DNA from 2 places in the Clostridioides sp. LIBA-7602 genome. Region 1 is predicted to be linked to the other one. Evidence: riboswitches for the same ligand, from Rfam matches in the RefSeq annotation. Region 1 holds a riboswitch; the other holds the start of a gene.
The links. A riboswitch is a leader RNA that binds a small molecule or an ion and turns the genes downstream of it on or off. The one in region 1 is predicted to bind cyclic di-GMP.

Region 1 (3,611 bases):
TCATTGGCTTCAATTACATCAGTTTGTTTTTTTCCATCCTCTTTTATTACTGTATACTTAAAACTTTTCATAATATCATCCTTTAATCAGTCATCAAAATTATTCTAATCATTTCTTCTACTGTTGTCTTTCCATTTAAAACCTTTTTAACTATATCCTCTTTCAGACTAATCATACCTTGTTTTCTAGCCACCTTTAAAATTTCTCTTTGATTGGCAGATGAATCTATTAACTCTTTTATTTCTGGTGTTATTTCAAGCATTTCAAATATACCTAGACGCCCCTTATATCCTGTATTATTGCATCTTTCACATCCTTCTCCTTTATAAATAGTTACTGATTCATTTACATCAATACCAAGAGCCTTTTTTTCTCCAATGTCTGCTTCATATGAAACCCTACAATGCTCACATATTTTTCTTGTAAGTCTTTGAGATATTACCCCTAAAACGGATGATGTTATTAGAAAACTTTCTACATCCATATCCAAAAGACGTGAAATTGCTCCAACTGCTGTATTTGCATGTAATGTACTTAAAACTAAATGTCCTGTAAGAGAAGCTCTAATTGCTATTTCTGCAGTTTCAGTATCTCTTATCTCCCCAACCATTATTATATCTGGGTCTTGACGCATAAAAGCTCTAAGCCCACTGGCAAAGGTAAGACCTGCTTTTTCATTTATTTGAGATTGATTTACACCAGGTAATTCATACTCTATAGGGTCTTCTATTGTTAGGAGGTTCCTATTTTCTGTATTTAATTGATTTAACATTGAATATAGTGTAGTTGTCTTTCCACTTCCAGTAGGTCCAACCACCAATATAAGTCCATAAGGAGTGTTTATCAACTCGTCATATATCTTAGAGCCATGTTCATCTATTCCTAGTACTTCTTTACTAACCATAAAATTACTCTTATCAAGAACCCTCATGGCTATCTTTTCATCCCTATTAGTTGGCATTGTAGAAACCCTAAAATCTATAGGTTTGTTATCCACTTTTAAATAGATTCTGCCATCTTGTGGGATTCTCTTTTCAGATATATTTATATCTGACATTATTTTGATACGACTTACTACTGCTTTGTATGGCGCTGAGTTCATTCTCATATATTCCCTTAGCATGCCATCTATCCTAAATCTAACACGCATGTAATTTTCGCTTTGTTCTATATGTATATCACTTGCTTCCATTCTTACAGCATTTTCTAGTATGTTGTTTACTAATCTTACTATTGGAGCTGCATTTACATCTTCTTCAAGTATTACTGTTTCTCTTACTCCACCAGTTCTATTCTTGTTGTACTCAGTCATAGCTTTATTTATTTCTGAATGTGCATAAGCATGACCTATTGCTTTGTTTATATCTTCTGCACTCGATATAAATATCTCTACATCTTTTCCTGACATACGCCTTACATCTTGAACTGCTTCTCTATCTTGTGGGTCTGACATGGCTAGACATATCTTGTTTCCATCTATTTTGAATGGAAATACAGCATATCTTTTGCATATATTTTCTGGAACCATCTTTGTAGCTAATGTGTCTATTTCTGTTCCTTCTAAAAATACACTTTCTATATCCAAAAGTTCTTTTAATACACTTATTAATAAGTTACTATCTATAAGACCTTCTTGTACTAGAAATTCTCCTAGTCTTTTTCCACTGTTTTTTTGTTCTGATAATGCCCATTTAAGCTGGTCTTCTGTTATGTATCCTTTTTCAACCAGTTTGTCTCCTATTCTAACTTTTTTAGCCACAGATTTCACTCCTTTACTATCTCAATTATATCATCATTTGTGATTGGATATAAAAGAAAATAGTATAAAAGACAGGAAGATTTTCTTCCTGTCTTTTTCATTAAATTTATAATTAAACTTAAATATAATCAAATAATAAATATATTATTTACTATTAATTACCACTACTACCATTATCCTCTAAATTATCTATAAGAATGATGTATATATCACCTTTATCTAAAGCACTAGTTAACTTACTAGAAAGATTTTCATCTGTATAAACCTTATCTTCCCCTATATCAGATACTAGTTTGCTCGCTTGTTCTTTTGTTATTGTTGCGCCATCTATCAATAATGCTAATTTTTTATTATTACTAACTTTAACTAAATCATAAGTTCCACCAATATCAGAATCTTTTATATCAGATTCTAGATATGTTTTTAAATCATCAGTAATATCTTTAGGTAACTCATTCTTATCTGCATAATAAGACAATGCTGCACTCTTAACTGAACTATAATCAGACTCAACACTTGCTACCTTAGCCTTATTTATATTACTAAATAAAGCTGGAACTGCTACTACTGCTAATATACCTATAATTGCAATTACTACCAATAATTCCACTAAAGTGAAACCTTTTTTATTCTTTCTTAACTTCATTTTTATTCCCCCTCAAATTTTTTAATTAATACTTACTTATAATATATCTGGTTAAAAATCTAAGTAAAATTATTTACACGTACTAACCAGATTTATTTCTAGCATATAACCATTTTAAAACAAAAAATGCTATGAAAATAAAAGTATCCATAAATAAATACAATTCCATAGCCGGTTGCACCACTAACTCCATATGTTCTAAGGTGCCCAAATCACAGAACATATATCAACGTTTCTATTTTTATTAAATTCAGGGTAATGCATAATTATATATACATATCCACTTATATTATATAATAGTTACCAAATTTTATCAACTAAGTTTATATTATTTATATATACCAATAATTTACATATTGAAACACAGTTCATACAAATAATTATACTATACAAAAAAAGAAACATCTCCCTACAATTATCATATATCGTAAGGAGATATTTATAAATTATCATTTAGTTTTATCATTGTCATTTCCATCCTTTGCTAATATTTATTTGAAAGCTAGAAGCTATTACAATATAGTATTTTATTAAAATCATCTATTATAAACATTCTATCTCTTTTAATTATGATTCAGCCACAATCACTATATAAATGAAACTCTTCATTTACAGATATGCTCATTGTGCAAAATTACTTTCTTTACAGTAACTTTATATAATCCAGAACCCTCTCACAAACATCAAAGATATAGAATAGATACTATTTTCAATTCTTATAAATAAACTTTCAATAGACTTTTATATTCCTTCTAGATTGTGACTGAATCATTTAAGTATTAGGGGTTCATCTTCTGACCTTCCCATTGGAAACACCTCTTTCTTTGTTTATATTTACATAATACTACATAATCTGAAATTTTTCAATACTTTTTCCAAATATTTTTTATATTCATAATATTCATATTTTTATGTACTTTTCCAGATTTCTTTTACGTATCTATACATAAATTTTAAACCATAATATTTTTCTAAAATCACATACACTCTTATAATAAATAAAAAACAGCTATATAAATTAAAATATCAAAAAAGAGCTGTTCAAAAGTTTTACATCCTTTTAAACAACTCTTATAAATCTAATAAATTAGAATAATTTACTTACTGATTCGTTAGAGAATATCATTCTTATAGCATCTCCAAATAAAGGAGCTACAGTTTTTATCTTTATCTTATCTATTCTTTTTTCTTCAGGAAGTTGTATAG
Region 2 (3,611 bases), 780 kb from region 1:
TTTAAGTAAAGGTATGCAACTAACTGATGCATTGGCAGCTTCTACAATAGCAAAAAATGCTCCTGTAGTTTTAGTTGAAAATGGTAGCAACAAGAGTATTTTAAGTGGTGCAGATAAATTGACTGTACTAGGAGGAATAAATCAAAATGTCATCAAGCAATGTATAAATCAAGCTTCACCAAATCAACAAGGATTGTACTATAATCCAAATGATAAAGTATTTAAGGATAGAATAAAGGGAAAAATATATGCTCTTACAAAACAATACAGAAAAGAGAATGGAGTAAGAGAGTTATCTGTAGCAAGTAGATTAGAAGGTCTAGCAAATGACTGGTCTAATTTAATGGCAAATAAAAAGACCTTATCTCATACTATAAATGGTAAAAATTCGTATTCTACTTTTTTGAAGTATCTAGATTGGAGTGAGATTAAACCTGGATACATTTCTGTTCAAGGGGAAAATATAATTAAGTATAAAATCCCAGATAAGCCTGTATATACAAATAGGGATGCAGATGATATAGGAAACTTTATTTTTAATGAGTGGAAGACAAATCCTGAGGAAGGTACAAATATGTTACATAAGGGATATGAGATAATGGGATTTGGATTAACTATGACAGGTGATAAGACTATATATGCAACACATGAGTTTTATGGAAGATATAAAGAATAAGTATTTATCAAGATTTAGATATTTTAATAATAATATATATAAGCGCTGGAAATATATAATAAGATAATAATTAGAAAATAACGTATAAGTAATGTATTTATAATGATAAAGAATATTTATATTAACATAATAATATAAATATTCTTTTTTTGTATTTTAACATAAAAAAATTGTATTAAAAAGTTTAAATATAGTATAAAATGGGTATAAAAGCATTGAAAATTAAATGGCAAAATTAGGGAAATCTAATGACGCAAAACTATAGGGATTAAAGCTTATAAAGCCATATCAGCCAGTTGCTAAAAAGAGCAAGTTCTTTTTATTTATAATAAAGATTCTCTTTGAGTGTCTTTTTTTATTGTCTGAAACTATAGCATTTAAATTCATGGAAAATTAAAGATTTATTGAGGGAGGATTGTTATTTCATGAAAAAGGCAATATCTTGTGTACTAGCAGTGTCCATGTGTAGTGCACCATTGAATGTTTTTGCAGAGCCTATATTAGAGGGAAAACTAAGGGCAGTTGAAAAATCAGTTACAGAAAAGCTAAAGGGGAATCTAGAAGTGGATTTAAATTTTTCACTTCCAATCAAAAATAATGAATCAGAAAGTATAACTGATATACAGCTACAATTAAAAGATGGTAGTAATAATAGTGGGATAATAAAACTTGGAGGTAAAAATTCAGGAAGTATAAATATAGGAACAGATTCTATAGACTATACTATCAAAAAATTATCTGCAAATAGAAGTGAAATAAAAGAAAAAGATGAAAATATATCATATTACAATATTATGTTCAGCAATTTACCTGTTGGAAAATACAAGGTAGAAGTCTCTGGAAGTGGATTTAAGAATAAAGAAGTTAACGATATTGATATATCAAGTTATTCTCAAAGGGTTTTATTAAGTAATAGAGCAAGTGTAGATAGTAAAAATAAACCTTTAAACTATGAACTATTCTTAATAGGTGATGTAAATGGAGACGGAAAAGTAGATAAAAATGATTATAATGAAGTTTTAGAAAATATAGATTCAAATAAAAAAGAATATGATTTAAATAGAGATGGAAAGGTAGATATTGCTGACCTAGACTATGTACATAAAAATCTAGGACAAAATGAAAATGCAAATAGTCTAGAAAGTATAGTACCTACCAATCCTATAGTAGATACAAGTAAGGTAACATTAGAAGAAAATAGTGATACAAATATTCAAGGTACTGTAGAAGATTTGTTTAGTGGAGAAAACAATGGAGTTACAATATCTCCAGCAAATAAAGATGATAAAATATCAGAAGAAAAACCAGCAGTAATGGATATAGCTTTATCAGAAGCACTTGATATGGAAGTCATAAATATTAAAGCTCCTGAAGGGAGTGCTCCAGCAAAAGGAATAGTTGAGGTTACGGATAAAGATGGTAATGTTCAACAGATTCCTTATGAAAACAAAGAGTATGTGAAAACTTTAAAAGAAGAACAACAAGAAGAAGTAAATAATAAAGAAGAAAATACAGAGCAATCTGATAATAACTCAGATAATACTCAAGAAGAAAACAATGATAAAGAAGAATCAGATTCTAATACAAATGAACAAGAAAACAATGATAAAGAGAGTAATGATAAAGAAAGCTCATCAACTGATAAATCTGATTTAGACAAAAATACACCAAAAGAAGATAATAATATTAGTAAAGATGATAACTCTACGACATCTACATATAGTAGGTCAGCTTTAGAAACATATGCAGATGTTCAAAATAGCGATATAGTGATAAATCTTGGCAAACAAGTAGCAGTAAAAAAGATAACTATAAAAATAACAGCTACAACTGCTAATGATAGAAATCTTGCAGAAATATCTAAAGTTGAGTTTTTAAATAATGTTTATAAAGAAATACCAAAGCCAGAAATGAATATACCAAAAATTAATAAAATAGCAACTAGTACTGCTGTTGGAAATGAAAAGGTATCTTTTTATTGGAACAATGAAGTAAATGTATCTGCATATGAACTTATATTAGATACGATTGATAGTAAAGGTAAAGTATTATCAACTAAAAAATTACAAACTAGCAAAAATACTATAGAAGTTAGAGATATAGAAGCATATGGATTATATAGAGTTAGCATACAATCTTTAAATGGAGATTGGTCTAGTGGATACAAAGATGCAACATCAGAGAATTTAGATGGAGTACCAGAAAATGTAGACTCAAACTATAAGCCAATACAATTTAGCCCAGATAGTATATTAGAGTTTCAAGTTGTTCCAGATACAAAACCAGAGCCACCAGAAGGCATAAGCATTAAAGGAAGATTTAAAGCTCTTGATGTAAGTTGGAAAAATCATAAACAAGCTAAAGATTTTGACTTATATTACAGAGAAAAAGGTTCTAATGGCTCTTGGATAAAATACAATGATAAGCTTATTCGAGGAACAAGCTCAAAAATAGAAGGGCTTAAAGATAATACAACGTATGAAGTTAGAATGACAGCTACTAACCACTTGGGAACTAGTGGAATGTCTAAAATATATCTAGGCACAACTGAAAGTGTAGATGCTCCAACAACGCCTAACTACAGATTGATTAATACTCCTAAATCTGATGCTGGATTTGGAATACCAACTAATCATATAGTTGATGTCACTTATCCAGCTAAATATGATGCAAGTGAATATAGTGATAAAAATCCATTTGATAAATTTAATATAGTAGATGGAGACTTTACAACACATTGGACTTTCTCAGAATACAATGCTGCTGAGGGAACAAATAGAGGTCCAATCATAACTTTTGATAAAGCTTATACTATGGATACTTTTATGGCTACACCTAGATTTGATATTTCTGATAAGACAATTAATGACTTTGAGATACAGTATTGGGATGAAAATGGTCAATTACACAATTTAGGAGATGTACCTTTTGAAAC

Region 2: another riboswitch for cyclic di-GMP. It lies ahead of ACTG45_RS15505 (M60 family metallopeptidase); the one in region 1 lies ahead of ACTG45_RS18900 (type II secretion system protein).

Annotation. Positions count from the first base shown of each region.
Region 1 is NZ_CP196991.1:4,071,723-4,075,333, forward strand. It holds gene ACTG45_RS18890 (type II secretion system F family protein) at 1-71, opposite strand, end outside; gene ACTG45_RS18895 (GspE/PulE family protein) at 83-1,759, opposite strand; gene ACTG45_RS18900 (type II secretion system protein) at 1,914-2,405, opposite strand; cyclic di-GMP riboswitch class II at 2,566-2,651, opposite strand; gene ACTG45_RS18905 (ribose-phosphate diphosphokinase) at 3,493-3,611, opposite strand, start outside.
Region 2 is NZ_CP196991.1:3,292,279-3,295,889, reverse strand. It holds gene ACTG45_RS15510 (cell wall-binding protein Cwp9) at 1-676, shown strand, start outside; cyclic di-GMP riboswitch class I at 895-980, shown strand; gene ACTG45_RS15505 (M60 family metallopeptidase) at 1,102-3,611, shown strand, end outside.